2 regions of the Paracoccus actinidiae genome follow, and region 1 is predicted to be linked to the other one. Evidence: riboswitches for the same ligand, from Rfam matches in the RefSeq annotation. Region 1 holds a riboswitch; the other holds the start of a gene.
What was found. Region 1 has a riboswitch for thiamine pyrophosphate ahead of Q5701_RS18810 (YkoF family thiamine/hydroxymethylpyrimidine-binding protein). Riboswitches for the same ligand answer to the same signal wherever they lie in the genome.
Positions count from the first base shown of each region.

Region 2: another riboswitch for thiamine pyrophosphate. It lies ahead of Q5701_RS02495 (thiamine ABC transporter substrate-binding protein); the one in region 1 lies ahead of Q5701_RS18810 (YkoF family thiamine/hydroxymethylpyrimidine-binding protein).

Region 1 covers NZ_CP132956.1:3,778,658-3,793,466, reverse strand. Annotated here, with positions in the region: gene Q5701_RS18820 (ABC transporter ATP-binding protein) at 1-225, opposite strand, end outside; gene Q5701_RS18815 (ABC transporter permease) at 218-970, opposite strand; gene Q5701_RS18810 (YkoF family thiamine/hydroxymethylpyrimidine-binding protein) at 987-1,598, opposite strand; TPP riboswitch at 1,589-1,696, opposite strand; gene Q5701_RS18805 (MYG1 family protein) at 2,221-3,024, opposite strand; gene Q5701_RS22955 (hypothetical protein) at 2,985-3,386, opposite strand; gene Q5701_RS18800 (hypothetical protein) at 3,943-4,104, shown strand; gene Q5701_RS18795 (histidine phosphatase family protein) at 4,365-5,129, shown strand; gene Q5701_RS18790 (NAD(P)H-hydrate dehydratase) at 5,126-6,001, shown strand; gene Q5701_RS18785 (hypothetical protein) at 6,270-6,437, opposite strand; gene Q5701_RS18780 (amidase) at 6,442-7,800, opposite strand; gene Q5701_RS18775 (TRAP transporter large permease) at 7,784-9,208, opposite strand; gene Q5701_RS18770 (TRAP transporter small permease subunit) at 9,253-9,837, opposite strand; gene Q5701_RS18765 (TRAP transporter substrate-binding protein) at 9,902-11,038, opposite strand; gene Q5701_RS18760 (Rossmann-fold NAD(P)-binding domain-containing protein) at 11,266-11,556, shown strand; gene Q5701_RS18755 (NAD(P)-dependent oxidoreductase) at 11,590-12,177, shown strand; gene Q5701_RS18750 (c-type cytochrome) at 12,149-12,475, opposite strand; gene Q5701_RS18745 (PQQ-dependent sugar dehydrogenase) at 12,527-13,900, opposite strand; gene Q5701_RS18740 (IS3 family transposase) at 14,231-14,458, opposite strand; gene Q5701_RS18735 (transposase) at 14,664-14,795, opposite strand.
Region 2 covers NZ_CP132956.1:496,434-511,242, forward strand. Annotated here, with positions in the region: gene Q5701_RS02475 (phosphodiester glycosidase family protein) at 1-44, shown strand, start outside; gene truB (tRNA pseudouridine(55) synthase TruB) at 97-990, shown strand; gene Q5701_RS02485 (thiamine ABC transporter ATP-binding protein) at 987-1,679, opposite strand; gene Q5701_RS02490 (thiamine/thiamine pyrophosphate ABC transporter permease ThiP) at 1,672-3,219, opposite strand; gene Q5701_RS02495 (thiamine ABC transporter substrate-binding protein) at 3,195-4,175, opposite strand; TPP riboswitch at 4,207-4,303, opposite strand; gene mutS (DNA mismatch repair protein MutS) at 4,363-6,999, shown strand; gene aroC (chorismate synthase) at 6,996-8,111, shown strand; gene Q5701_RS02510 (substrate-binding domain-containing protein) at 8,237-9,265, shown strand; gene pstC (phosphate ABC transporter permease subunit PstC) at 9,329-10,534, shown strand; gene pstA (phosphate ABC transporter permease PstA) at 10,531-11,889, shown strand; gene pstB (phosphate ABC transporter ATP-binding protein PstB) at 11,909-12,709, shown strand; gene phoU (phosphate signaling complex protein PhoU) at 12,731-13,456, shown strand; gene phoB (phosphate regulon transcriptional regulator PhoB) at 13,459-14,148, shown strand; gene Q5701_RS02540 (ribokinase) at 14,145-14,809, opposite strand, start outside.

The DNA of each region.
Region 1 (14,809 bases):
GATCGCCGAACAAGGAAGAGAGACGGGCTGCCCATCCAGCATCGCTTGCCCTTCCGCCCTCAGACCTTGGAGACGGATACCTGCCAGCCACTTCATAACCGAGCTTTTGCCGCAACCGGACGGCCCGATGAGTGCCGTGATCCCCTTGGCGGGCACCATCAGCGACAGGTCGCGAACCAGTGTTGCATTGTCGGTGCCGACGGTCAGGTGGCGCAGGTCAAGCATGGCGCATCTTGGGTCCGCGGGCCGTCAGGCGGTCTCCCAGCCGGATCGCACCCAGCAGCGCAAGCGTCAGCCCGGCGGACACCACAACCGCGGCCAGTACCAGATCGGCCCGGAAGTTGTTCTTGGCAGCAAGGATATAGATACCCAAGCCCCGAGACGCCCCGGCATATTCGGCAAAGATCGTGGCAACGATCGCATAGGTGGCCGAGATCCGCAGCCCGGCAAGGAAGCTTGACCGGGCCGAAGGCAGAACGGCGCGCCGAAAGACCAACCACCGCCCGGCGCCCATCGAGGACAGAACTTCGACAAAAGCGGGGGGCACCTGCCGATAGCCGGACAGCAAGCTCAGCAGCATCGGGAAAAAGGTGACAAGGATCACCAGCAGCACCTTTGGCAACAAGCTGAAGCCGAACCACAGGATCATCAGCGGCGCCAGCGCGATCAGCGGCACGGTCTGGCTTGCCACGAACACCGGCATCAGCCCCTTTTCGGTCCAAGGCAGGAAATGCAGCATGACCGAGGTGGAAAAGGCGAATCCGATCGAGAACGAAATGCCCAAGACCGCAACCGATATTGTGGACAGCGCATGGCCACCGATCTCGACCCGGTTCAGAATCAGCGCCCGGACCACGCCCGAGGGCGCGGGCAGGATCAGCGGAGAGATGTCTGCCAGTCGGCAATAGGCCTCCCACCCCCCCAGCAGGCAGGCAACCACGATCAAAGGCGGCAGGATACGCGGCAACATGGCCGTCCCCCGGGGATCAGTGCCTGCCGGGACTGTTGGCCGAGGCCGTCATGTCGATGGTCACATGCCCCTCGGCCGGGCCAAAGCGCAGGAAGGCTTGGCGCAGCGCCTCGAAGACCGCCCCCGCATCGCCCCGCAGGCGGGTGCAAAAGTTCTTGGACCGCAGGAACGTGCCAGAGTTCTTGAGAAAGTCGATGCAGCCATAAATCTCGTCCATGTGGCGGTCCTGGCCCAGCACATAAAGCGAAAACTGCACGTCGATATCCACGCCAAGGACCGGCGCAGTTCTAACCGCCTCAAGCGCCCCGGCCTGACGTTCCGCCAGGGACAAGCCCTGCGCACGAGTCAGCGTGTCGCATCGGCAGGTCGGGTCGTCAGGTTCTCCGGGGCAGCCACGCGAGAATGTGACGTGCATCGTCACATGCACCGGATCGCGCGCGGCGCGGACGAAAAGGTCGCGCACGGCATCGAACAACGGCTCTGGCCCCCCGACCATTAAGGTGGAAATATCGTCCGTCTCGATCCGGAGCCTGCCGCGATAGGGATCAAGCCCCCTGAGGCTGGACAGGATGACGCCTGCAAAATTGGACGTCATGGGATATAGCGACACTTGCGCGCCAATGAACATGGGTTCCTCGCTCCGCCGGCATTACCCGGATCAGCTAAAAAGGGTTCACGCGACTTGCGTATCTCAGCCCCGAAAATGGAGCACCCCCGTTGATGTCGGCCAGACCATGACAATTGCCGCGGCCGCTGTCAATGCAGTCCGGCACACAGCGGCGACCCTATCGCACCAACCGGCTGCAGGCGCCGTTTGGTGGATCCGGCGTGGTGGCTGGTGCGCATGAGCAGGCCTGCACGTGAACGAGGCCTCTGGTATGGTTGATCGACTAATAAAATGTGGGCTTTTCGAAAAGAGGGTAGTGAAAAGGCGAAGATATCTAATGGGTTACCTTCATTTCTCGGGATGCCTTAGAGATGATCCAAGGAAAAGCGTCCTGATGGACTTTTCGGTGAACAAGGATTGTAATTCGCAATGCCTACAGATTTGCTTGCAGCAGAGGATCGTAAAGGATGAAAGACGTTGGTAGGCTTCCGCCTCCTGTCGCGGGGCTGTGCGGCCCCGTTTCGTTTGCCGTGTGGATGTGTGCTTCGATTTCGCTATCAACTAAAATACTGCACCGCCGCCAGGCCCCTCCCCGCCCTTTTGGTTACTGACGAGATGCTGCCACCTGGGACAAGTGTAGGCTTCAAGCTGTTCCTCGCAGTGCCTCCGCATGTTGAACTGCCAGAGTGGCAAGCTGCAGAGCAGCCTCACGATCTGCGGCCACAGCAATGAAGCGGGCGTTGTGGCAGAAGCGTGCGCCTGGAACGCCAGATGCAGCTTCGAAGGACGCGTCGGTCAGTCCCGCCCAGGCCTCCGGCAGGTCGGCCCGAAGGGCAAAGCCCTCGGGCTCGCGGCGGATGCCGGTCAGGGTCCAGTCTGTTTCTCGGGGATGGACCACGAACAGCAGGTGATCGGCGCCCGCCTTCTCGATGGCAGAGCGGAAGGGCATGCCCATCGGGAGTTCGAGGACCCGGCTTTCTCCGGCGGCGGCGATGGCCTCCATGACGACAGCGTCGGCCCGCAGCTTGGCGGCCTTTCGTGCAACCGCCGCCTCGACAAAGGCACGAGCGATGGTCAACGCGTGGTCGAAGGCCCGATCATCGTCGGCCCGCAGCTTGGCGGCCTTTCGTGCAACCGCCGCCTCGACAAAGGCACGAGCGATGGTCAACGCGTGGTCGAAGGCCCGATCATCGGCACCCGGGCTGCGATCGTCGAAGACGGGTTTGAGGCTTTCCAGCAGGAGCGGCAGGGACAGGTCCGCGAGCAGCCCGCTTGGTGACAGGGCACCATTGTCCACCAAGTCGATGGGCAGGACGAAATCGGCGTCGAACGCTGCATGGATCGTGCCCAGATCCCCATCAGGAACACCGAAGGCCCGCAGATAATCCCTGCCGAAGTGCCCCCAGATCAGGCCGAACGAGCTGTAGGGCTGGCCCTCGCCGCGCAGGGGTGGGCTCTTCTGGTGGTGATCGCGGTCAGCGGCTCCGTCGTCACCTGTCCCTGGGCATGCAGCGCGAGACAGAACCGGCGCAGGTTGGCGCCAAAGCCACCCAGCAGTCCTTCCGGCAAGGGCGCGATGACCCTTTTGCCCTCCGGTGTCAGCCAGCGTTCGCGCCGATAGCGGACAAGCTCGGCCGAGATTACCAGTTCACGAACCAGGATGGCTCGACATCGCTTGAAGCGCGATCCCGAGGGCACATTCACAGACAGAACCTCTTCGCGCGTGACACGATCCTTGTCGCGTTTCGGGCCACGCCGCCGCCGTGGACTGCCACTCTTGCGAACCTCCCGTTCCGTAACCTTGTCCATGCCGGAGGGTTTGAACGGAGGTCGCGGCGGCAGGTTCTTCAGCCGGGCGATCTCACGCGCAGTTCCTGGTTCTCGGCCTGCAGGGCGGTCCGGGCCACCTCGGCTGACGCGAGCTGATCGCCGAGGTGGGTTACCCGGTCCTCGAGCGATTGCAGCCGTCGTGACAGATCACCCACGAGCCGACGCAAACTGTCGGCGCTCAGCGTCTCAAAGGCATCATCCGATGACAGGCCCTACGATCGTGAATCAGACCAAGATCACAAGCGCAACACCTGTGCCCCGTAATCTGCCCCAGTTACACCCAAGCCCACATCACCCGATGGGGCACTATCCCTTTCCTGTTGCGTGGGACAAGCAGTCGCACCGGACGTGCACCAATCGCGTATCGCACGTTCGGTAACTGAGGCGAGCTTGTCCCGAAGGACGGGGAGCGATGCTTCCTGCAAAGAAGGATTTACCGCCCCTTCACGTGCCCTCCGAAAAGACGAAAATTGGTCTGCCCCTGAAAAGTGACCCTCCCTGAAGCAGGCTTTCGAGCCAGATGGAGGACGAAGGAATGCCCCAGAAGAAGCACAATCCGGGAGAGATCGTAGCGAAGCTTCGCCAAGTCGACGTGCTGATCCCCGGCGGCTTCAGCGACATCGGGCAGATGCGCAAACGGATGGACTTTCGCCTGGTCTTGGGGGCTGCCGCTCAGATGTGCCTCCTCGCAAGATGATCAGCAGGCTGGTCGAGGCCATGAGTTCCCTTCGTGGGGGGCACATGGCATGGCACCCAGCCGGCTGACGACTGGAAGCGCCTTCTTGAGGCTATCCTGACGGCGCAGGTCACGCCTTGCAGGTATCCTCCTGGACATTCTGTCGGGCAGCACGCGGGACAGGCGGCGATCCTGACCCGTCGGGCGACTGAACCATTACCCTCGTTTACTCGTTGGCCCACCGTACCATGGGGGAACATCGTGCAAGGGCGGGGGTGACCATGACGCCAAGATGGCCGGAACGGTTGTGGCTGGTGCGCCACGGGCAAAGCGCAGGCAACGTCGCGCGCGACAAGGCGCATGAGGCGGGCCAGCGCCGCATCGATCTGATCGCCCGCGACGTGGACATCCCCCTTTCGGCTCTGGGGCGCGATCAGGCGCTTGCCTTGGGCCGCTGGTTTGCGGAAGGCGAGGAAGGCGCGCGGCCCAATGTCCTGATGTGTTCGCCTTATCTGCGCGCGCGACAGACTGCCGAAATATTCCGGGAAGCCGGCGGTTGCCGGGCCACCCTGGCCCTGCGCCTTGATGAGCGCCTGCGCGAGAAGGAGTTCGGCATCCTTGACGGGCTGACGACCATGGGCGTGCGTGAGGAAGAACCCCAGCAGGCCGAGCTGCGCCTGCTCCTTGGCAAGTTCTACCACCGGCCGCCGGGCGGCGAGAGCTGGTGCGATGTGATTTTCCGCCTGCGCTCGCTGCTTGACACCGTGGGGCTTCACCATGGCGGCTGCCGGGTCATGATCGTGGCCCATCAGGTGGTGGTCCTGTGCCTGCGCTATATCATCGAAGGGCTGACCGAGGAGGAAATCCTGGCGATCGACGCGGAAGGGGACGTGGCGAACTGTTCGATCACGGAATACTGCTTTGCCGAAACCGAGGAAGGGGACGGTGAATTGAAGTTGCTGCGCTACAACGTCATCGCGCCGATGGTGGCCGACAAGACGCCGGTCACGTCCAACCCCGACGCAATCGCAGGCACACGGGGATGAGCGGCGTGCCGATCACGCTGGATGGCGCATGGCTGCGTGATCATCCGCTGCCGGTTCATCATGATGTCGATAAGAATGATCGTGGCCGCGTGGTGCTGGTCGGTGGTTCCGCACGAGTGCCGGGTGGGGTGCGCCTGACCGCCGAGGCGGCGTTTCAATCAGGCGCCGGCAAGGTGCAACTGGCCGTGCCAGATATGCTGGCGATCCCCTTGGGTGTGCTGCTGCCCGAGGCGGGGATGTTCGCCCTGCCCACGGATGGAACCGGCGAAATTGCGGGCACCGGCCCGGTGGAACCACTGCTGGACCATTGCGACTGCCTGGCGATCGGCCCGGCGATGGGATCTGCCGATGCGGCGGGTCAGATCCTTGATGCGATCCTGCCACGCGCCGATGCCTGTAGCGTGATCCTTGACGCGGCTGCAGTGGTTGCCGGCCACGACCGCCTGCCGCTGCTGCGCCGGATGGCGGGCCGCCTGATCCTGACGCCTCATGCCGGAGAGATGGCGGCGCTGACCGGGGAAGACCGGGAGGTGGTGACGAAGGACCGTGCAAAGATGCTTGTGCGGCTGGCGAAGGATTTGGGCGCCGTGGTGGTCCTGAAGGGGCCAACGACCATGCTGGCAAATCCGCAGGGCGACGTTGCGCTTTATGGCGGCGGCGGCGCAGGACTTGCCACCGGCGGTTCCGGAGATGTGCTGACTGGGATCGTCGCGGGGCTGAGCGCGCGGGGTCTTGGAAATTGGGAAGCCGCCTGCTGGGGCGTCTGGCTGCACGGCGAAGCGGGCCGCAGATTGTCCGAGCGTCACGGCCCGATGGGTTTTCTGGCGCGGCAGCTTCCTGCCGAGATACCAAGCTTGATGCGCGGGATCTGATGAAGAGGTCGTTTCCTCTGCAAGCATCGCCAACAACCGCCGTGGTGCGCGCCAGCCTATCGGTCCTGACCGGGTGTGCGGCAAGGGCGCCCTGACCCCTGTCGCCGAATGGCTGCTGGACAACCATCATGTCGGGGACCAGATCTTCCGCCGCCCGTGCCGCCCCTGCAGTTCGAGATCCCCTCCAGCCTGCGGCCGCTGCAATCGGCCGGGGGCGAAAGGGTGCCCTGCGGTTCTTTTCCGGCCATGCCCGCCAGCCAGGTGCTTGTTACCCCCGTCTGTCCGTTGAGCGAAACGTCGTGTAAAGATCCCACGCCGCCAAGGCGACCGTGATCGCGATCACACAAATCAGGTCGATGCGCGGCACGTGGATCACCAGTATGGCCAGGAATGCCATAAGGACGACGAAAGCCAGAATCGCCATAAACAGTTTCATGCCGCTATCCTTCATGCGTCGAGGTTTCAAGATGCGCGGCCAGCCATCGGGCCGTGCGCAGCAGCCTTGCATCGTCGCCCCGACGCCCGACGATCTGGATGCCCATCGGCAGACCGTCTGTCGACTGGAACACCGGAAGCGTGACTGCCGGCATTCCGGTCAGTGTCCAGAGCCCGTTGAAGATCGCGTCACCTGTATCCTCCAGGCCCGCGGGCGCGGGCCCCGGCGCCGCGGGGCACAGGATCGCATCGCAGCGTGCAAAGATCTGCGCCATTCCGGCGTTCAGCACCTTCGGCCAGTCAAGCGCGGCAATATAGTCGCGCGCCAGTACCGCCTTTCCCTCATCCATCGCCGTCTTGAGGACATCGGACATCCGGTCCCGTCCGCGCCGTTCCATGGCGTAATAGCATTTCGACATCTCGGCGACATTGATGCGGCGGCGAATGGCGGCGGCTTCCTCTAGTCCGGGGACCGTCACTTCGAAGCACTGATCGCCCAGAAAGGCGGCGAGTTCCTGCACGGCTACGGTGGTCTGCGGGTCCGCACGATCCCAGCCTGGAGGCTTCAGGAAGGCGAATACTGGCGTCAAGGGCGGTGCGGCCAAGGCGGTGTCCAGCAGGAGCGGCCTGGGCAGGGGTTCGGTGGCGGGGTCGGCAGGATCATGGCCTGCAAGAACCTCGGCCAGCAGGGCGCAGCCGGCGACGCTGCGGGCAAAGACGCCAACGGTGTCCAGCGTCGGAGACTGCATCAGGATGCCGGTCCTGGGGATCATGCCGAAGCTGGGCTTCATCCCGACGATTCCGCAGAAGGCGGCCGGGCGGATCACGGAACCGCCGGTTTGCGTCCCGATTGCCAGCGGCACCATGCCTGCGGCGACGGCCGCAGCCGAACCCTGAGAAGATCCGCCCGGCGTGTGGTCAGGATTGTGCGGGTTGCGGGTCCGGCCCGGATGCAGGAAGGCGCATTCGGTCGTGACCGTCTTGCCCAGGATGATCGCGCCCGCCGCACGCAGCCGCGCGACGATCCAGGCATCCTCGGCCGGAACGCGCCCTGCGTCGATGGGGGTGCCGTTTTCCGTCGGGATGCCCTTCGTGTCGATGACATCCTTCAGCCCGACGGGCAGTCCGTGCAAGGGGCCCAGCGACCGGCCGGACTGGCGCCATTGGTCAAGCCGCTCTGCCTGCGCCAGGGCATGACCCTCGTCGATCCAGGCCCAGGCACCCACCTGGGGTTCCAGCTCCGAAATGCGGGCCAAGCAGGCGCGAACCAGATCCACCGCCCGCAGCGCACCCGAGGCCAGGCGATCACGCATCTCGACTACCTCCAGCCCCAGAACGGCACCCGTCTTATCGCGCGGTGCCATAAACGGCATCCGGCAAGCTGAAGACGATCTGCGGGAAGGTGTACATGATCACCATGGCAATGATGACAAGACCGCAATAAGGCAGCACCCCTGCGAAGATCTCGGTCAGCTTGACGTTGGGTGGCGCTATGCCCTTGAGGTAATAGGCGCTCATGGCCATGGGGGGCGTCAGGAAGCTGGTTTGCAGGTTGAGGGCCACCAGAACCCCGAAGAACAGCGGGTCGATCCCGAACAGCGGCAGCAGGGGCAGGAAGATCGGCACGAAGATGATGATGATTTCAGACCATTCCAGCGGCCAGCCCAGCAGGAAGATGATGATCTGCGCCATGATCAGGAACTGGATCGGCGTCAGATCCAGGCTTTGGACGAATTCCGCGATCACCTGCTCTCCGCCCAGATAGCTGAAGACCGCAGAAAATGTATAGGAGCCCACAAACAGCCAGCAGACCATGGCCGTGGTCCGGACCGTCAGGTAGACGCTTTCGCGAAGCCGGTCAAAGGTCATTGCGCGATAGGTAACGGCCAGAAGGATGCCGCCAAGAGCTCCGATCGAGGCGGCCTCGGTTGGGGTTGCCAGGCCGAACAGGATCGACCCCAGAACCGCCAGGATCAGGATGGCCAATGGAAGGAAGCTGGTTGCCAGCAGCCACAGCAGCTTGCCCAAGGGCATGCTGGGAACCTCTTCCTCGGTCGGTTTGGGGGCCAGGGACGGGTTCAGGATCGCGCGTGTCACGATATAGACGAAGTAAAGTCCGACCAGGACAAGGCCCGGCAGCAGCGCCGCAGCATAGAGGCGCACGATCGAAACACCGGACGACGCGGCATAGACGATCAGCATGATTGAAGGCGGGATCAGGATCCCGAGGGTTCCCCCTGCGCAGATGATGCCTGCCGCGAAGCTGTGGTTATAGCGCATCTTGAGCATCTGCGGGAATGCCAGAAGGCCCATGAGCGTGACAACGGCCCCCACGATCCCCGTGGCAGTCGCAAACAGCGCACAGGTGATCAGCGCCGCGACGCCAAGCGCGCCCGGCAGGTTCCGCGTCGCCACTGCCAACGTGCCGAACAACTTGTCGACGATGTTGGCTCGTTCGACGATATATCCCATGAACAGAAACAAAGGGACGGCGGTCAGGACTTCGTTCGAGATGACAGTATAGGTCTGGTTCACGAACAGGTCGAAGATCCTGTTGTTGTAGAACCCCTCGAGCCAGAGCTGCGTGGATTCCCACAGCCCCGCGTCCTCCTCCAGCCGGTTGAACGATCGCCACATCCGGCTGGGATCGTAATAGGCATAGTAGCCGAACCCGATACCTATGGCCATCAGGGTGAAGGCAATGGGAAAACCCAGGAAGACGCTGAAAATGAAGATGCCAAGCATGAACAAGGCGATCTGAGGATCGGTCACGGGGCTAGCTCCAGCTTCGGGATTGGCAGGGGGACATGCCGGCGTCAGGCCGGGCCGTGGGGGTCGTCTTCGATTGCCTTTTGCATCAGGATCGTCTCAGTTTCCTCGACATCCCAGTCAAGCGGCGGCCAGGTGCCGGTGCGGATGCAGAGGATGCAGCGCATGACCTGCGCGATGCCTTGAAAGAACAGCAGGATCCCGGCCACGACGATCACTGTCTTGAACTGATAGATCGGGATGCCGGCGGGGCTGTTCACCGACACCTCGCCATAGTTCCAGGATCGCGAGGCGTATTTCCACCCGGCAAAGATCAGCGCTAGAATGCCGGGAAAGAAGAACAGGAAATACAGAGCAAGATCGACGCGCGCCTGCGTCCGGTCCGACCACAGGCGATACAGGAAATCGCCCCGGACGTGGCCGCCGCGCGACAGTGTATAGGCACCGCCCATCATGAACAAAGTCCCATACATGATGAAGCTGATGTCCAGGGCCCAGGGTGTCGGGCGATTGAACAAGTAGCGGACCATGACCTCGTAGCTCATCCCGACGGTCATCAGGATGATCAGCCAGGCAAAGGCCTTGCCGAACCAGGCGGAAAGGTTGTCGGCGAACTGGATGTACTTCTGCATTGCGGGGAACTCCCTGGCGGCCGCGTTGCGGAACGGGGCGCGGGCAGATCCCGCGCCCTGCTGGTCACAGCTTCAGTTTGCCGGGGTAGTAGTGTTCGAAGGCAAGTCCCAGGTCCGGCGTGTTCATCAGTTCATAATAGGCGACCTGCTCGGTCCATGCTCGCTGACTGTCCATGACCTTCTTGTTGAAAGGGTCCGCTTCCAGGTCCACGATCAGCTTGTCCCAAGCCTCGAGCTGGGCGGCGAGGATCTCATTTGACGTGCGATGCACGGTTACGCCACCGGCCGCCAGTTCGGCCAGATCCTTGGAATACTCGCGCATCGCCAAGGCAAGGTTCGCGGTTGCGGACGCCTCGACACCGTATTTCAGGATCGCCTGAAGATCCTCGGGCAGGTCGTCCATGAAGTCCCTGTTGAAGATGAATTCAAAGGATTCCGAGGCTTGGTGATAGGACGAGAGATAGTAGTTCTTGGCCACGTCCTGCGCACCGAAGCGGCGGTCGGACGAGGGGTTGTTGAATTCAAAGGCGTCGATCACGCCGCGTTCCATGGCCGGGACGATCTCTCCGCCAGGCAACTGGGCCACGGACATTCCCATGCCCTGCAGAAGGTCTGCCGCAAGCCCCACGGTGCGATATTTCAGGCCTTGCACGTCGGCGACGGTGTTGACCTCGTTCTTGAACCAGCCAAATGGCTGTGCCGGCATGGGCATTCCCATGTAGCCATAGACGTTCAAGCCCAGGATATCCTGAGTCAGTTCGCGATAAAGCTCTGCGCCGCCACCCTGGTAGAACCAGGCAAGCATGGTCGAGGCCGATCCGCCGAACACCGGCCCGGTCCCGAAGAACGAGGCCGCCTTGGACTTGCCATACCAATAGACCGGCACGGTGTGGGCCGCGTCGATGATACCGTCATGCACCGCATCCATCACCTGGAACGCGCCAACCACGGCACCTGCAGGCAACAGGTCGATCGTCAGACGCCCCCCAGACATTTCCTCGACCCGTGTCACGTAATCCTGCGCCATTTCCTGCCAGATGTCGGACGCGGGCCATGATGTCTGCATCTTCATGACGATTGGGGCCTGAGCAAGCACCGGCGGGGCCGCGAGGGCGGTCGCCGCCGCGGCGGTCCCGCCCACGGCGCCAGTGCGCAGGAAAGAACGGCGCGAGAAACGCGCGGATTTGACAGTGTCGGTCATCGGTGTCCTCCCAGACGATGAAGCCGCTTGGCGCGACATATTGTTACCGTCGAGTAAAACGGTGAAATTGCATCGCGCAACTGGACTTTATGGGGATGCCCAAGCTTTGTTGCTTGTATGCGAGGGTGAATCGCGATGGCAGAGGGCTTCGCGGATTCTGCGAAAGGTCTTTGGAACAGCCGGTTGGACGGGCCAGTCCGGTACATTCGGGCTTTGGCCTAACAGCGTTGAAATCCGACGGCGCCACAACAATCGCGGCCTGCCGGAACGCCGACGCGGTGCTGCCATGCTATTCGGAACTGTTCGACTTCGGGGTCATCGGCGCTCTTGGATCCCTGCTGAAGATCATCGCCAATCATTCGGTGGGAACTGACCATGTGGATCTGGCGGCGGCAAGGGCCGCGGGGATCGTCGTCACGAACACGCCCGACGTGCTGTCGGACGCCCCTGCGGAAATCGCAATCCTCTGCGTGGCGGGCGCGGCCCGGCACGGTGCCGAGGGCAATGCCCTGGTGTGATCGGGGCAATGGGATTTCTGGTCACCGGCCTTCATGGTGGGCCGTCAGGTCACCGGCAAACGCTTTGGCGTGCTGGAGATGGCACGCGTAGGCCAGGTGGCGGCCGAACGGGCGCGCGGCTTCGGGATGCGGATCCATTACCACAACCGGCGCCGCCTGCCGTCCGCAGTCGAAAAAGGGGCGGTCCATGACAGCCTGGACGGCCTGCGGTCTGTATCGGACGTCCTCAGCCTGCATCGCCCGGCGTCGCCTCGGAATGACGGCATCATCAACGCCCGCACGCTGGCTCTGCTTCCCGACAGGGTCATCGTCGTGAACACGGCGCGGGGGGCTTTGATCGACGAGGACGCGCTTGTCCGGGCACTGCGGTCCGGCAAGCTTTTCGCGGCAGGTCTGGACGTCTTCCGGACCGAGCCGGGCGGAAACCCGCTTCTGGCCAGCCTGCCCAATGTCTTCCTGCTGCCGCATATCGGTTCGGCAACGGAAGAAACCCGCGACGCGATAGGGTTTAGGGCTTTGGATTGCCTCGACGCCTTCTTGCCGCGCGTGAGCCGTCAGACCGCATGGCCTGATTGCCGGACGGCGGCGCGGATCACTGCGGCAATTCGTAGGTTGCCTTGATGGACCCGTACCAGTCGGACACAGCCTTGATGTCCTCGTCCGTCAGGTCGCGGGCAATGATGCTCATCTGCGGATCCTCGCGCCGGCCTGCGCGAAAATCCTGCAACTGCTTGGACAGATAGTCCGCGCTTTGTCCCCCGATATTGGGGATCATGGGGTTGGTCCCCGTCCCGTCGAGGCCGTGGCAGACCCGGCAGGTCTGCGCTTGCGCGGGTGGGGTGGCGGTCTGCGCCAGAACGGCACCGGCGCCCGAACCGAGCGCGGCCACAAGAACCGCGCCAAAAAGTGATTTCATCATGTGCAGCTTTCCTGGTGGGATCCGGGGCGGTGTTCGCCGCCCCGGCATGGATCAGTTGGCAGGTGCCGTGGGTGGTGTTTCGTCCGCTCCGCTGTCGGTCCCGCCCGCTTCGGCATTTGCAGGCGCGTCGTCCGCCGGCGCGGCTGTGTTCCCGCCGGCACTTCCTGCCGCCGATCCATCCCCCGTATAGGCAATCCGCCAGATTGCCCCGGCATAGTCGTCGGACACCAGCATCGACCCGTCGCGCAGGAACGCAATGTCCATCGGGCGGCCCCGGTATTCGCCGGTCTCGCTGTCCAGCCACCCGTCGGCAAAGACCTCGGTTCCCGTGGCGTTGCCATCGGCGTCAAGGCGCGTGAACATGACCCGCGCGCCCACCGGCGTCGTTCGGTTCCAGCTGCCATGCTGGGCCGAGAAGATGCCGCCATGATACTCCTCGGGGAAGGAATTGCCGGAATAGAACCTCATGCCCAGGTCGGCGGCATGGGCGTCCGTCTTGACCTGCGGCTCGACGAACTCTACCCCCTCGGGGCGCGGAACCTCCTTGTATTCCGGTATCTCGACACCCGCGTTTACCCATGGAAATCCGAAATGCTGGCCTGCCTCGGTCTGGCGGTTCAACTCGCCCGGCGGGATGTCGTCGCCCATGCCGTCCACCTGGTTGTCGGTGAACCACAGGTCGCCGGTGGCAGGATTGAAGTCATGGCCGACCGAATTGCGGACCCCACGGGTGAAGACCTCGCGTTCGCTGCCGTCGATGTTCATGCGGATGATGCCGCCGATGCCAAGTTCGTCGTATTTCTCAAGCTTTTCCTGCGGCTGCACGTTGTATGGCTGTCCCAGAGAGACATAAAGCTTGCCATCCGGGCCGATGCGGCAAACCCGTGCGGTATGGTTGAAGCTCTCCTCCTCGGCCGGGACCAGATCTCCTTGGGCCACGACGGTACCCACGGCAGGATCCGGTCCTTCAAAGAAGAACTCGGCCGCCGGGAATTGCAGAACGCGGTTGCGTTCCGCGATATACAGGAACCCGTCGGGCGAGAAGCAGGGTCCGTTCGGGATGTCGAAGGTTAGCGACGGGGCGAAATCCATCACCTCGTCGGCGACCCGGTCGCGGTCCCGGTCCACGACCGACCAGACCTTGTCCTTGCGCGTGCCAACAAAGACGGCCGTTCCTTGTGGCGCCACTGCCATGGAGCGGGCGTCGGGAACCACTGCATAAAGGCTGGCCTCGAATCCATCGGGCAGGTTGATATGGGGCAGGACGGCCTTTAGCGATTCGGTGTTCGGGCCTGCCTGGTCGATGCGGGTAAAGGTGGCATCGGTGCGCTGCATTCCCTGCAGCGTTTCCAGGTTGTCCTGGGCAAGGGTCGGCGTCGCAACGGCAGTCGTCAGAAGCAGTCCGCAAAGTCTTGCGTGTTTCATTATGTCTCCTCCCTGGTGCAGTCCCCTGTCAGGCAAGATCGCGCGGCCCTTCCTCCCAAGGGAACGCCCGACCGCATCGGTCAGGACCGACCCGACTGCCAAATGCGACGCCACAACTGCCGCGCCGCGCAGGCTTGCCGGTGCCTATGGGAGAATGATCTACGTCTGCGATGCATCTGCAACATGTTTGTTGAGGGAATCCGACCAAATGATTGGTAACCGTCAAACGTATCGCTGCCGGGGGCTTGCTAGATTTCCTTGCCAGGAGGCAGCGCCGCCTTCCCAAGGCACGGTAGGCGCCGAATGCGATCGGCTCTTCCTCATCTAAGATCAAGACTTGTTCTTGGACGGGTCCTTGATGAGGTAAGGGTAAGTCTTGTGTTCCAGGAGCTTCCTGCTGGTCTTCGGCTCCTGATAGATCGGCACAAGGCGCCTGAGCTTCATCAGCCGACGGATCCGATGCCGCCCGCATCCGTGCCCCTCCCGTTGCATATGGCACGCCATGTGCCGTGAACCATACCATGGCGTCTCTGGGAACTGCCGGTCGATGATGGTCATGAACTTCAGGTTCTCGATGCTTTCGCCGCGTGGTTGTAATAAAGGTTGGAGCGTGCCAGCGACAGCAGGCTGCGGACAAAAAATCCCGTTCCACAACCAACTGGCCGATCTTGGCATGCAGCGTCTCGACCTCCTCCGCAGAAATCGCCGGCTCAGCGGCGTTCTTGCCGTCAAAGGCCGAGGCCATGTTCAGGGTCGCGGTCCTCTACCAGCCCGTGATCATCGTCGGATGAATGTCGTACTTCTGGGCCAACTCGACCGTCGTCAGGTCCTCGCGGATGGCCTCCAACGCCACCTTCGCCTTGAACTCGGCCCCAAAGTGCTTCCGGTTCGTCATGCGGATCAGTCCTT
Region 2 (14,809 bases), 1.3 Mb from region 1:
GTTCGCTGGGACCGATCATTGGGCTGGTGGACAGCGCCGGTTGACCTTGCGCCAGTGGCTGGCTATGCCGCCGCCTTCCGTTTGCAAGGGGATCCCATGGCACGCAAGAAGGGCCGCGACATCAATGGCTGGCTGATCGTGGACAAGCCCGCGGGCGTCGGCTCGACGGCGGTGGTGGCCAAGGTCCGCTGGGCACTGGATGCGAAAAAGGCAGGCCATGCCGGCACGCTGGATCCCGACGCGACCGGCGTCCTGGCCGTGGCCCTGGGCGAGGCGACCAAGACCGTCGCGGCCGTGACGGACGCGCTGAAATGCTATGACTTCACGGTCAACTGGGGGGTCGAGACCGCGACCGACGATGCCTCGGGCGAGGTTGTCCGCAGGTCCGATTCCCGCCCGGACCGCGCCGCGATCGAGGCTGCGCTGCCCGCCTTTACCGGCAATATCATGCAGGTTCCCCCGGCCTTTTCCGCCGTCAAGGTCGATGGCGAGCGTGCCTATGACCTGGCGCGCGAGGGCGAGGATCTGGATCTGGCCGCGCGTCCCCTGTGGGTCCAAAGCCTGACGCTGCTGGATTGCGATACCGACACCGCGCGGCTGGAGATGATCTGCGGCAAGGGCGGCTATGTGCGGTCCATCGCGCGCGACCTGGGCCGGGCGCTGGGCTGCCTGGGCCATGTGGCGCATCTGCGCCGCACCTGGTCGGGGCCGTTCGAGGCCAGCGAGGGCGTTGCCTTCGACAAGATCGACCGAAGCGCGCAGGACTGGCTGGACAGCCAGCTTCTGCCTTTGGAAATCGCGCTGGGCGACCTGCCCATGCTGCGCGCCACGCCCGAAGGGGCGGTCCGCATCCGCAACGGCAATCCGGGCCAGGTGACGGGATCGGCGGAATGGGGCGATCTGGTCTGGGTCGCGGATGCCAAGGGGCCGGTCTGCATCGGGCGGTATCAAGGCGGGCTGGTGCAGCCCGAACGGGTCTTCAACCTTTAGCCCAGATAGGCACGCAGCCCCGGCGGCGGGTTGTCCAGCAGCGGCCCGGTCGGCACCGGCGGATGAGCCATGCCGCCATCGACCAGGATCGTCTGCGGCGCGAAGCTGCGGGCATCGCCGGGATCATGCGTGACCATCAGGACCGTGGCCTCGGTTTCATCGGCGATCCGCGCCAGCAGGGCCAGCATTTCCCCTTTCAAGGCGGGTCCAAGCGCCGCGAAGGGTTCGTCCAGCAGCAGCACGGGACGCGCGCGCAGCAGCACGCGGGCCAAGGCCACGCGCCCTTGCTGGCCGCCCGACAGGTTGGCGGGGCGGCGCGTCTCCATCCCCTCCAACCCGACTTCGGCCAGCACCTGCGCCACGCGGGCGCGCTGCGGATCGGACAAGCGCAGGTCCGGGCGCAGGCCAAGGCCCACGTTCTGCGCGACCGTCAGATGCGGAAACAGGTTCTGGTCCTGGAACAGCGTCGATACCGGGCGCCGACCGGGCGAAAGGGTGGTGATGTCCTGCCCCTCCACGCGGATCCTTCCCCGATCCGGGGCCAGGAATCCCCCCACCAGCGACAGCAGCGTGGATTTGCCCGACCCGGATGGACCGATCACCGCGATCCGCGCGCCCTTGGGTATCGACAGATCGGCGGACAGGGCAAAGCTGCCGCGCGTGACGTGGACGGCGTCGAATTCAAGCAAGGCGGCCCCCCCGGTCGAAGATCCAGAACAGGCCGAAGCTGATCGCCATCAGCAGCACCGCGCAGGCCGAGGCGTCCGCCATGCGATAGGAGTTCATCAACTGATACATCTGCAATGGCAGCGTTGGCCGGTCGCCCGCGAACAATGTGATCACACCCAGATCCCCCATGGCAAGTGCCGCCGCCAGCCCGCCCGCGAAGCCCAGCGGCCGGGCCAAGCGCGGCAAGGTTAGGTAGCGCAGCCGTGCAAGCCCCCCCATCTCCAGCGAATCGGCCAGCCGTCCATAATCCCTCTGCAAAGTCCGCGCGGCCGGGATCAGCGCCCGCAATCCGAAGGGCAGGGCCATGATCGCGTTGACCCCCACGGTCAGCGGCAAGGCCAGCGATTGGGGGTCAACCCATGGGCGCAGCAGGATGAACAGCCCCGTTCCCAGCACCAGGGGCGAGGCGATCAGCGGCAGCATCCCCGCGGTTTCCGCCCACCGCATCCGCCCGCGCGCCAGCGACAAGGCCAGCATCAGCGTCAGGATCAAGGCCAAGGTGGCCGAAATCAGCGCCATGACCATGGATCGCAGCGCAGCCTCCCAAACCTCGGGCGGCAGGGCGGGGATCGTCGGCAAACCGCGCGCCGTCACCGCGCCCATGGGCCAGATCAGGAATCCTGCTGCGGCTGTGATCACAAGGGCATCGCTGATCCGGCGCCAGCCGCCAGGCGCTGCGGGCATATGCGCGGCATCAAGCCCCGCCCCGAAGGCTGCAGGAATCGCAATCCACCATGCCAGCATCATCGCGCAGACGCAGATGCCGATCTGAATCAGCCCCAGGCTGGCCGCCCGGCCCAGGTCGAAGTCGAAGCGGAAGGCCTGATAGATCGCCAGTTCCACCGTGGTCGCGCGCGGCCCGCCGCCCAGGGCCAGCGCCACCGTGAAGCTGGTCAGGCAGACCAGGAACACCGCCAGCCAGACCCCCGGCAGCACCGCCCGCAGCATCGGCCGTTCCAGATGCCGCGCCACGTCGCGGGGGCCGAAGCCCAGCGATGCGGCCAGCCGGAAGCGTTCGGCCGGGATTGCCTGCCAGCCTTGCAGGATCAGCCGCACGGACAAGGGCAGGTTGAAGAACACGTGCGCCAGGATCACGCCCTGCCAGCCATAGATGCTGACCTCGGGCAATCCGGCAATCCGCAAGGCATCGTTGATCGCGCCGTTGCGGCCAAAGACCGAAATCAACCCCATGATCGCCACGATCACCGGCAGGATGAAGGGCGCGCCCAACAGCGTGACCAGGGCCGACCGTCCGGGAAAGCGCCGCCGGGCCAGGGCGCGGGCCACAGGAATTGCCAGCGCGGACGACAGGGCGGCGGACAAGGCCGCCTGCCACAGCGTGAACCAGACCGCCTGCCAGTCCCAGGGGCCAAGCCCGGACAGTCCCTGCGCCTGCCACATGACTGCGGCAAGCGTCCCCCCGATCAGCAGGGCCAGTCCGGTTGCGGCGACCGCTCCCCCGGCCTCGGCCCGCGTCAGCCGGAAAATGCCCGCAGCCATTCGTCTAGCGCGGGCTGACGCAGTGCCTCGGCCTCGTCCTCGGAATAGAACAGGGTCTTTTCGGGGCGCGGCAGGTCGCGCATGACCTGCGGCCAGTCATCCTGGGGCAGCTTGGCGGGCAGCGACCAGTTGGCCAGCGGGATCACCGTCTGGAACTCGGGCGTCAGGATCCAGTCCATGAAGGCTTGCGCCAGTTCCGGCTGGTCGGTGGTGCGAAGCTGGGCTGCGACCTCGGTCATGAAGTAGTGGCCTTCGGGGAAGATGGCGGCCTTCTTGGTCGTGTCGTCCTCCTCGGCGATGTGATAGGCGGGCGAGGTGGTATAGGACAGGACCATGTCGGCCTCGCCCTCGGTGAACATCCCATAAGATTCCGACCAGCCCTTGGTCACGGTCAGCACCTTGGGCGCCAGCTTGGCCCAGGCGTCGGGCGCCTGGTCGCCATAAACCGATTTCACCCACAAAAGCAGCGCCAGCCCTGACACGGACGACCGCGGATCCTGGATCACGATCTTCAGGTCGTCGGGAGCCTCCAGCAATTCGGCGAAACTGGCGGGCGGGTTCTGCAACCGGGTTTCGTCATAGACAAAGGCGGTCTCACCCCAGTTGTAGGGCAGGAAAATCTCATCCGTCCATTCGATGGGCAGCGACAGATCGCCCGTGTCCTGCCCATGCGGCGCGAAAAGGCCGGATGCACGGGCGCGGGCGGTCACGTCGGTGTTCAGGCCGAAGACGATGTCGGCCTCGGTCCGCTCGCCCTCCATCAGCACGCGGGACAACTCGTCCCCGGTGACAAAGCGCAGGTCGCAGTTGCAAAAGGCCTCGAACCCTTCCTCGATCTTCGGGCCGGGGCCCCATTCGCTGGTGATGGATTCGCCCGCATAGACGGTCAGGACGGGCTTGTCCTGCGCCATGGCCGGGGTCGCCGCCAGCAGAACAAGCATCAGGGGCAGTTTCATCGCTGTCTCCTTTCCAAAAGGGTTCCGAAAGAAAGGACAGCGTCACCTTCCCTCCGCCGGTGTTAGCCGGATCAGGTTCAACGGGTCCGCTTTCGCGTCTCAGCCACATGGCCCCCCGAGGTAGGCCCGAATGTAGGGATTTCGCGCGCCCGCGCAAGCGGCTAGAACAGCGGCCATGACGAAGGACATGACCGATCAGCCCACCCCGATGATGGCGCAGTACCTGGCGATCCGGGACGCCAATCCCGGTGCGCTGCTGTTCTATCGCATGGGCGATTTCTACGAGATGTTCTTCGACGACGCGGTGGCCGCCGCAAGCGCCCTGGATATCGCGCTGACGAAACGCGGCACCCATGCGGGGGAACCCATCCCGATGTGCGGCGTGCCGGTCCATGCGGCCGAGGGCTATCTGCTGACGCTGATCCGCAAGGGCTTCCGCGTGGCGATTGCCGAGCAGATGGAGGATCCGGCCGAGGCCAGGAAGCGGGGGTCGAAATCGGTTGTGGCCCGCGACGTGGTGCGGCTGGTGACGCCCGGCACCCTGACCGAGGAATCGCTGCTGGAAGCGCGGCGCCACAACTATCTGGCCGCCTTCGCCCAGGTGCGGGAGGATTGCGCGCTGGCTTGGGTGGATATTTCCACCGGCGCCTTCCAGGTGATGGACTGCCCGCTGCCGCGCCTGGCGCCCGAACTCGCGCGTCTGGCGCCGCGCGAATTGCTGGCCTGCGACGGATCGGGCCTGGACGATCTGGCGGCTGATGCCGGTGCGGCGCTGACCGACCTGCACGCGTCCGCCTTTGACAGCGCGGCGGGGCAGCGGCGGTTGTGCGCGCTGTATGGCGTGGAGACGCTGGACGGGTTTGGGTCCTTCACCCGTGCCGAACTGGCGGCCATGGGGGCCATCGTCGATTACCTGGACCTGACGCAGAAGGGAAAGCTGCCCCTGCTGCGCCCGCCGGTTCGCGAACGCGCAGGCGGGGCGATGGGGATCGACGGGGCGACCCGGCGCAACCTGGAACTGACGCAGGCGCTGTCCGGTGGACGCGAGGGGTCGCTGCTGTCGGCCATCGACCGGACGGTGACGGCTGCGGGCGCCCGTTTGCTGGAACGTCGCATCGGCGCGCCATCGCGCGATCTGGCGCTGATCCATGCGCGGCATGACGCGGTGGCGATGCTGGTCGATGATCCCCGCCTGACGGGCGATCTGCGAACGGCGCTGGCCCGTGTGCCCGACATGGACCGGGCGCTGTCGCGGCTGGCGCTGGACCGGGGCGGGCCGCGCGATCTGGCCGCGATCCGGGCGGGCTTGACGCAGGGCGCGGCCATCGCGGTGCGGCTGCCCGCCGAGGCGGCGCCGGTGCTGGCGGATGCCGCGCGCGACCTGACTGGGCACGACGACCTGATCGGTCTGCTGGACGATGCGCTTGTGGCCGAACCGCCGCTGCTGGCCCGCGACGGCGGCTTTGTGGCGGCCGGTTACGACGCCGATCTGGACCAGACCCGCCGTCTGCGCGACGAAGGCCGGGGGGTGATCGCCGGGATGCAGGCGGAATACGCGGCGCTTGCCGGGGTGCAGAGCCTCAAGATCAAGCACAACAACGTGCTGGGCTATTTCATCGAGACGACGACGACCCATGCCGAACGCATGATGGCCCCGCCGCTGAACGCGACCTTCATCCACCGCCAGACCACCGCCAACCAGATCCGCTTCACCACCGTCGATCTGTCGGAACTGGAAACGCGGATCCTCAACGCCCGCGACCGCGCGCTGGAGATCGAGCGGGGCATCTTCGACCGGCTGCGGGCGGCGGTGCTGGACCGCGCGGCCCCCATCGGCCAGGCGGCCCGCGCTTTGGCCGAGATCGACCTGTCAGCCGCCTTCGCCGACATCGCCACGGGCGAAGGCTGGACGCGGCCCATGGTCGATGAAAGCCGCGCCTTCGTGATCGAAGGGGGACGCCACCCGGTCGTGGAACGCGCCCTGAAGCGCAAGGCGGAAAGCTTTGTCGCCAATGACTGCGCGCTGACCGAAGGCGACACCCCCGCGATCTGGCTGCTGACCGGGCCGAACATGGCGGGCAAGTCCACCTTTCTGCGCCAGAATGCGCTGATCTCCGTGCTGGCCCAGGCTGGTGCCTTCGTGCCCGCCCGCAGCGCGCATATCGGCCTTGTCAGCCAGCTTTTCAGCCGCGTGGGCGCCGCCGACGACCTGGCGCGGGGCCGGTCCACCTTCATGGTCGAAATGGTGGAAACCGCCGCGATCCTGAACCAGGCCGATGACCGGGCGCTGGTGATCCTGGACGAGATCGGGCGCGGCACCGCGACCTGGGACGGGCTGTCCATCGCCTGGGCGGTGATGGAGCATCTGCACGAAACGAACCGCTGCCGCGCGCTCTTCGCCACCCATTACCACGAGATGACGGCGCTTTCCGCCAAGCTGGACGGCGTGGAAAATGCCACCGTTGCGGTGCGCGAATGGGAAGGCGAGGTGATCTTCCTCCACGAGGTTCGCAAGGGCGCCGCCGACCGCAGCTATGGCGTGCAGGTCGCGCGTCTGGCGGGGCTGCCCGCATCCGTCGTGGACCGTGCCCGCGCCGTGCTGGACGCGCTGGAATCGGGCGAACGCGAGGGCGCAGCCCGCCCCGCCGCCCTGATCGACGACCTGCCGCTGTTCCGCGCCGTGCCGCCTGCGCCGCCGCCTGCCAAGGCCAAATCCAGTCTGTTGGATACGCGGATGAAGGACATCCATCCCGACGCCCTGACCCCGCGCGAGGCGCTGGATCTGATCTACGAACTCAAGTCCCTGACCGGAGATTCTGCATGAGCTATAACACCTTTGGCCGCGAATTCCGGTTCACCACCTGGGGCGAAAGCCACGGTCCCGCCCTTGGCGCCACCGTCGATGGCGTGCCCCCCGGCATGGCCCTGGACGAGGGTTGGATCCAGCAGTTCCTGGACCGCCGCCGCCCCGGCACCTCGAAGCACACCACCCAGCGGCGCGAACCCGACCAGGTCCGCATCATGTCCGGCGTCTTCGAGGGCCGCACCACCGGCACCGCGATCCAGCTGATGATCGAGAACACCGACCAGCGGTCCAAGGATTACGGGGAAATCGCGCAGGCCTTCCGCCCCGGACATGCCGATATCACCTATCACCTGAAATACGGCCACCGCGATTATCGCGGGGGGGGCCGGTCCAGCGCCCGCGAAACGGCGGCGCGGGTCGCGGCGGGGGGCGTCGCGCAGGCGGTGCTGCGCGAGTTGCTGCCCGATCTGCGGATCACTGGATACATGGTGCAGATGGGAACGCTGCACCTGGACCGTGCGAAATTCGACGCGAATGCGATCAACGACAACCCGTTCTTCCTGCCTGATGCGACTGCGGTGGACCAGTGGTCCGATTATCTGGACACCATCCGCAAGGACCAGAACAGCGTCGGCGCCGCCATCGAGGTTTTGGTCGAGGGCTGCCCGCCGGGCCTTGGCGCGCCGGTCTATGCGAAGCTGGACACCGACCTTGCCGCCGCGATGATGTCGATCAACGCCGTCAAGGGCGTCGAGATCGGCGAGGGGATGGGTGCCGCCGCCCTGACCGGAACCGACAATGCCGACGAGATCCGCATGGGCAATGACGGGCCGATCTATCTTTCGAACCACGCGGGCGGCATCCTGGGCGGCATCAGCACCGGCCAGCCGATCGTGCTGCGCTTTTCGGTCAAGCCGACCAGTTCCATCACCACGCCGCGCCGCACCATCGACCGCCACGGCAAGGAAATCGACCTGATCACCAAGGGCCGCCACGATCCCTGCGTGGGGATTCGCGCGGTTCCCGTGGCCGAGGCGATGGCGGCTTGCGTCATCCTGGACCACCTGCTGATGGACCGGGCGCAGACGGGGGGCCAGCGAGGCCGGATCGGCGAATTGCCGCAAAACTGACGCAAAACTTTCAAAAATCCGGTGCCTGTCATAAAAGGGTCATGCTTCTTTCGCACAAGCGTCACCACGGGCGCTTAGGTCACGCACAGGCCCAGCCTTGGGCGTGAAGAAAACAGGAGAGATCCATGTCCACCGTGAAATTCACCGTCTCGGCCCTTGCCGTGATCGCCGCCTCGGCCACAGCCGCGGCCGCCCGCGACCAGATCCAGGTCTCGGGGTCGTCCACCGTGCTTCCCTATTCCACCATCGTGGCCGAAGTCTTCGGCGAGAACATGGACTTTCCCGTTCCGGTCGTCGAATCCGGCGGCACGGGCAGCGGGTTGCAGAAATTCTGCGAGGGCGTGGGCGCCAACACCATCGACATCGCCAATGCCAGCCGTCCCATTCGTGACGCCGAACGCGAAACCTGCACCACCAATGGCGTGACCGACATCATGGAAGTCCGCATCGGCTATGACGGGATCGTCTTCGCCAGCGCCGCCAATGGCCCGGATTTCGCCTATACTCCTGCCGACTGGTTCAACGCCCTGTCCGCCAAGGTGGTTCGTGACGGCCAGGTCGTGGACAACACGGCCGCCAACTGGAACGAGGTGAACCCGGATCTGCCCGCGCAGGAAATCCTGGCCTTCGTCCCCGGCACCAAGCACGGCACCCGCGAGGTCTTCGAGGAAAAGGTGATCCTGGCAGGCTGCGAGGAATCGGGCGCCATGGAAGCCTTTGTCGCATCCGGCATGGACGAGGACGCGGCCGAGGAAGCCTGCACCACGCTGCGCACCGATGGCCGCGCGGTCGATATCGACGGCGACTACACCGAAACGCTGGCGCGCATCGAGTCCTCGCCCAACGGCATCGGCGTGTTCGGCCTGTCCTTTTATGAAAACAACACCGACAAGCTGAAGGTCGGCACCATCGGTGGTGTCACTCCGTCCACCGAGACCATCGCCTCGGGCGAATATCCGGTGTCGCGCCCGCTGTTCTTCTATGCGAAGGCCGCGCATATAGGCGAAATTCAGGGCCTCAAGGAATTCCTGGAATTCTTCGTGTCCGATGAGATCGCCGGTCCCGACGGCCCGCTGGCCCAATACGGGCTGGTGTCGGATCCCGAACTGGCAGCGACCCAGCAAGCCGTCGCCAACGGGACGGTGATGCAATAACGCCAAGCGGGCGGCCCGGAAAAACCGCGCCGCCCGCCGCTTTCTCGTAAAGGATTGCCCCGAATGCCGCTGTCATGGGCGTTGTTTGCAAGTTTCCTGCTGGCCGCTGCCGGTTACATCGTCGGCCGCAGCCGCGCCTTTGCGACTGCGGGACCGGACGTGCGCAAGCTGCACAGCCGCCCCATCTATCACGGCACCAGCGTCGCGCTGGCCGCGTTGCTGCCCGCCGTGGCGGTGCTGGGCCTTGCGTCCGTCCTGCGCCTGACGGGTGTGGTGACGCCCGAATCCGGGCTGGTTGCGGGGGCCATCGCCCTGATCGCCGCCGTGCTGGGACTGGGCGTGGGCGTGATGCGGATCGGCCAGGAATACCAGGCCCGCAACGTGGTCGAGCGGATGGTCCTGGGCCTTCTGATGCTGTGTTCGCTGATCGCCATCGTGACCACCGCCGGGATCGTGCTGTCCCTGGTCTTCGAGACCGGGCATTTCTTCCAGCTTTACGACTGGAAGGCCTTTTTCTTCGGCACCGAATGGACGCCGCGCTTCCAGGGCAATTCTCGTCTGGGGATAGTGCCATTGCTGTGGGGCACGATGTATGTATCGGCCATCGCGCTTCTGGTGGCGGTCCCCATCGGACTGTTCGCCGCCGTCTATATGTCGGAATACGCGTCGCGCCGGGTGCGCGGCTTCGTGAAACCGGCCATCGAGGTTCTGGCCGGGATTCCCACCATCGTCTATGGCCTGTTCGCGCTGATCACCGTCGGCCCCCTGCTGCGCGATTACTTTGCGCAACCGCTGGGCCTGGGCAATTCCGGCACCTCGGTCCTGACGGCCGGACTGGTGATGGGGATCATGCTGATCCCCTTCGTCAGTTCGCTGTCCGACGACATCATCAACGCCGTGCCGCAATCCCTGCGCGACGGGGCGCTTGGGCTGGGATCGACGCCTTCGGAAACCGTGCGCCAGGTGGTGCTGCCCGCAGCCCTTCCGGGCATCGTGGGCGCGGTCCTGCTGGCCGCCAGCCGCGCCATCGGTGAAACCATGATCGTGGTCCTGGGCGCGGGCGCCGCAGCCCAGATGAGCCTGAACCCGCTAGAGGCGATGACCACCATCACCGTCAAGATCGTCAGCCAGCTGACCGGCGACAGCGACTTCAATTCGCCGGAAACGCTGGTGGCTTTCGCCCTGGGGCTGACGCTGTTCGTCATCACCCTGGCCCTGAACGTCGTCGCGCTGATCATCGTGCGCAAATACCGCGAGCAATACGAATGACCGATATGCCGCTGTCCCAGCCCGTCGCCGTGCCCGACCGCAAGTCCGCCTCGTTGCTGCAACAGGATGCGCGCACCAAGGCCCGCAATGCCGCCGAGAAGCGCTTTCGCCTGTATGGCGTCGCTGCCATCGCCATTTCCATGATCGCGCTTGTGGTGCTGCTGGCCACGATCCTGACCGGCGGCGCGGGCGCGTTCCGCCAAACCTATCTGAGCATCCCCGTGACGCTTGACGCTGCCGTCCTGGACCCCAAGGGCAACCGCGATCCGGCGGAAATGGCCAAGGTGCTGACGCTGTCCTATGGCAAGGTTCTGGACGCCGCGGTCGAGGCCACGGTCGCGCGCCACGGCATCCAGATCGAGGGACTGTCTGACAAGGACATCGACGGCCTGATTTCCAAGGAAGCCTCGGCCCAGGTGCGCAACCGCGTTCTGGCCGAACCCGACCTGATCGGCCAGACAGCCGAATTCGACGTGCTGACGGGGGGCCGCATCGACGGTTTCTTCAAGGGCCGCGTGACCATGGAAAGCGCGGCACGCGACAGCAACACCTCGCCCCAGCAGTTGCAACTGGCGCAGGAACTGGCCGACCGGGGCGAGATCGTGACCCGCTTCAACTGGAACTTCCTGAGGCTTGCCGACGCATCCGACCAACGCCCCGAGGCGGCTGGCGTGGGCGCGGCAATCGTGGGGTCGTTCTACATGATGCTGGTGGTGCTGGTCTTGGCCGTGCCCATCGGCATAGCGGCCAGCATCTATCTGGAAGAATTCGCCCCCAAGAACCGCATCACCGACATCATCGAGGTCAACATCTCGAACCTGGCGGCGGTGCCGTCGATCGTCTTCGGGATCCTGGGGCTGGCGGCCTTCATCAACTTTGCGGGCCTGCCGCAATCGGCGCCCATCGTGGGCGGGCTGGTGCTGACGCTGATGACGTTGCCGCGCATCATCATCCCGACGCGCGCCGCGCTGAAGGCTGTGCCGCCCTCGATCCGCGATGCGGCCCTGGGGGTGGGCGCGTCCAAGATGCAATCGGTGTTCCACCATGTCCTGCCCCTGGCCACGCCCGGCATCCTGACCGGCATGATCCTGGGCCTGGCCCAAGCCCTGGGGGAAACCGCGCCGCTGCTGCTGATCGGCATGGTGGCATTCATCCGCGACATCCCCGGCGGTCTTCCCCAGGGGTTGTTCGACCCGGCATCCGCCCTGCCGGTGCAGGTCTATAACTGGACGCAGCGGTCGGACCCGGCCTTTATCGAACGGGCATCCGGGGCGATCATCGTGCTGCTGGTCTTTTTGCTGTGCATGAACGTGCTGGCCATCTGGTTGCGCCGCAAGTTCGAACGCCGTTGGTAAACGGCCCCGAGGAGCCAATATGTACGATACGAGCCACCGCTTGGAGAACGCCGTGACCCCCAAGGACATCAAGATCCAGGCCCGCCAGGTGCAGGTCTTTTATGGCGACAAGCAGGCGCTGAAGGATGTCGATGTGGACATCCTGGACAAGACCGTGACCGCCTTCATCGGCCCGTCGGGCTGCGGCAAGTCCACCTTCCTGCGCTGCATCAACCGCATGAACGACACCATCCCCATCGCCCGGGTCGAGGGCGAGATCCTGCTGGACGGCGAGGATGTGTATGACCGCCGCGTCGATCCGGTGCAGTTGCGCGCCAAGGTCGGCATGGTCTTCCAGAAGCCGAACCCCTTCCCCAAGTCGATCTATGACAACGTGGCCTATGGTCCCCGCATCCACGGGCTTGCCCGCAACCGTGCGGAACTGGACGATGTCGTGGAAAAGGCCCTGCGCGGCGCCGCCTTGTGGAACGAGGTCAAGGACCGCCTGTCCGAACCCGGCACCGGCCTGTCGGGCGGCCAGCAGCAGCGGCTGTGCATCGCCCGGGCGGTCGCCACATCGCCCGAGGTTCTGCTGATGGACGAACCCTGCAGCGCGCTGGATCCGATCGCCACCGCCCAGGTCGAGGAACTGATCGAGGAATTGCGCACCCGATTCTCGGTCGTGATCGTGACCCATTCCATGCAGCAGGCCGCGCGCGTCAGCCAGAAGACGGCCTTTTTCCACCTGGGCAACCTGGTCGAATATGGCGACACCGACGACATCTTCACCAAGCCGCAGGACAGCCGAACCGAGGCCTATATCTCGGGCCGGATCGGCTGAGGCAACAGAAGGGCAGGACACATGAACCGCGAAAAGCATATCTCGTCGGCCTTCGACCGCGACCTGGAAACGATCCAGGCCCTTGCCGTCAAGATGGGCGGCATGGTCGAGGCCGCCATCAGCGACGCCGCCACGGCGCTGGAAACCAGCGACGTGGAACTGGCCGAACAGGTTCGCCGCCGCGACAAGGCCATCGACGCCCTGGAGGTGCAGTTGAACGAGGATGCCGCCCGGCTGATCGCCCTGCGCGCGCCCACGGCCACCGACCTGCGCATGGTTCTGGCGGTGATGAAGATCGCCCATTCGCTGGAACGGGTGGGCGATTACGCCAAGAACATGGCCAAGCGCACCCATGTCCTGTCGCAGATGTCGCCCATCGACGGGGCGGGCCTGGCCCTGCGCCGGATGAGCACCGCGGTGGGCAGGATGGTCCAGGACGCGCTTGACAGCTATATCCGCCGCGACGCCGGGCTGGCCGAGGACGTGCGCCAGCGCGACCTGGAAGTGGACCAGATGTACAACGCGCTGTTCCGCGAGTTCCTGACCCACATGATGGAAGACCCGCGCAACATCACCGCCTGCATGCACCTGCATTTCATCGCCAAGAACGTCGAACGCATGGGCGATCTGGCGACTGCCATCGCCGAACAGGTGATCTATCTGGTCACGGGCGAGTTGCCTGACGACAGCCGTCCCAAGGACAACAGCGTGCCGGGCATGGTTTCGGACCAGCCGGCAGGGGGCTGACCATGACGCGGCAAGCCCCTTGCGTTCTGGTGGTCGAGGACGAAGGCGCGCAGCGCGAAGTCCTGCAATACAACCTGGAGGCCGAGGGTTTCGCGGTCGTGGTCGCCGACAACGGCGAGGACGCGCTGCTGCTGGTCCAGGAAGAACAGCCAGACCTGATGGTTCTGGACTGGATGCTGCCCAAGGTGTCGGGCATCGAGGTCTGCCGCCAGGTCAAGGCCGATCCCGCGACGCGCGGCATCCCGATCATCATGCTGTCCGCGCGCAGCGAGGAGACCGACCGGGTGCGCGGCCTGGAAACAGGGGCCGACGATTATGTCGTGAAGCCCTATTCCGTGGTGGAACTGATGGCCCGGCTGCGCACGCAACTGCGGCGCACGCGGCCCGCCAGCATGGGCGAGCGGCTGTCGTTCGCCGACATCATCCTGGACGCCGCAGAACACCGCGTTTTCCGGGCGGGCCAGACCCTGCATCTGGGACCGACCGAATTTCGGCTGCTGTCCGCCTTGATGGAAAGGCCGGGCCGGGTCTGGACGCGCGAACAGCTGCTGGACCGGGTCTGGGGGCGCGACATCTATGTCGATACGCGCACCATCGACGTTCATGTTGGCCGCTTGCGCAAGGCGCTGATGCAGAACGGCGGCGCCGATCCGATCCGCACGGTGCGCGGGACGGGGTATTCGCTGGGCTAGGCGTTCTTGTCCCAGGACGGGTTGGCGATAAAGCCGATCACCTCCTCGATCCCCGGAATGGCGTCGCCCGCGCCTGGCCGCGTCACCTTCAGCGCCGCTGCGCCTGCGGCCAGGCGCAGGGCTGCGGGGACCGGATCACCCCGGTCCAGGGCCGCCGCGAAATAACCTGCGAACGTGTCGCCCGCCCCCGTCGTATCGACCGGTTTGACGGGAAACGCGGCTTGGCGGTGAACGGTCCCCGTGGTCAGGTCGCGGTATTCCGCGCCATCGCCCCCGCGGGTGATCAACAGGCCCTGGACCGGCAGATCGCCCGGCATTGCCGCAAACAACTCATCGGCCTCGCCCGCGTTCATCGCTAGGATGGTCGCAAAGGGCAGCATGGCGCGCACCGCCCCGATGTCGAAGGGCGCGGCGGAATAGATCACCCGGGCGCCCGCCTTCCGTGCGATCCGCGCGGCATCCACCTGGCAGGCCGTCTCGTTCTGGATCAGCAGGGTATCCTGGGGCTTGAGGGCCGTCAGGGACTTTTCCAGCATGGTCCGGGTGATCGCCCGGTTTGCGCCCGGATGAATGACGATGGCGTTTTCCGCCTGGCTGTCCAGCAGGATGATCGCATGGCCTGTCGCCTGCCCCGGCAGGCGCCCGATATCGGCGGTGCAGA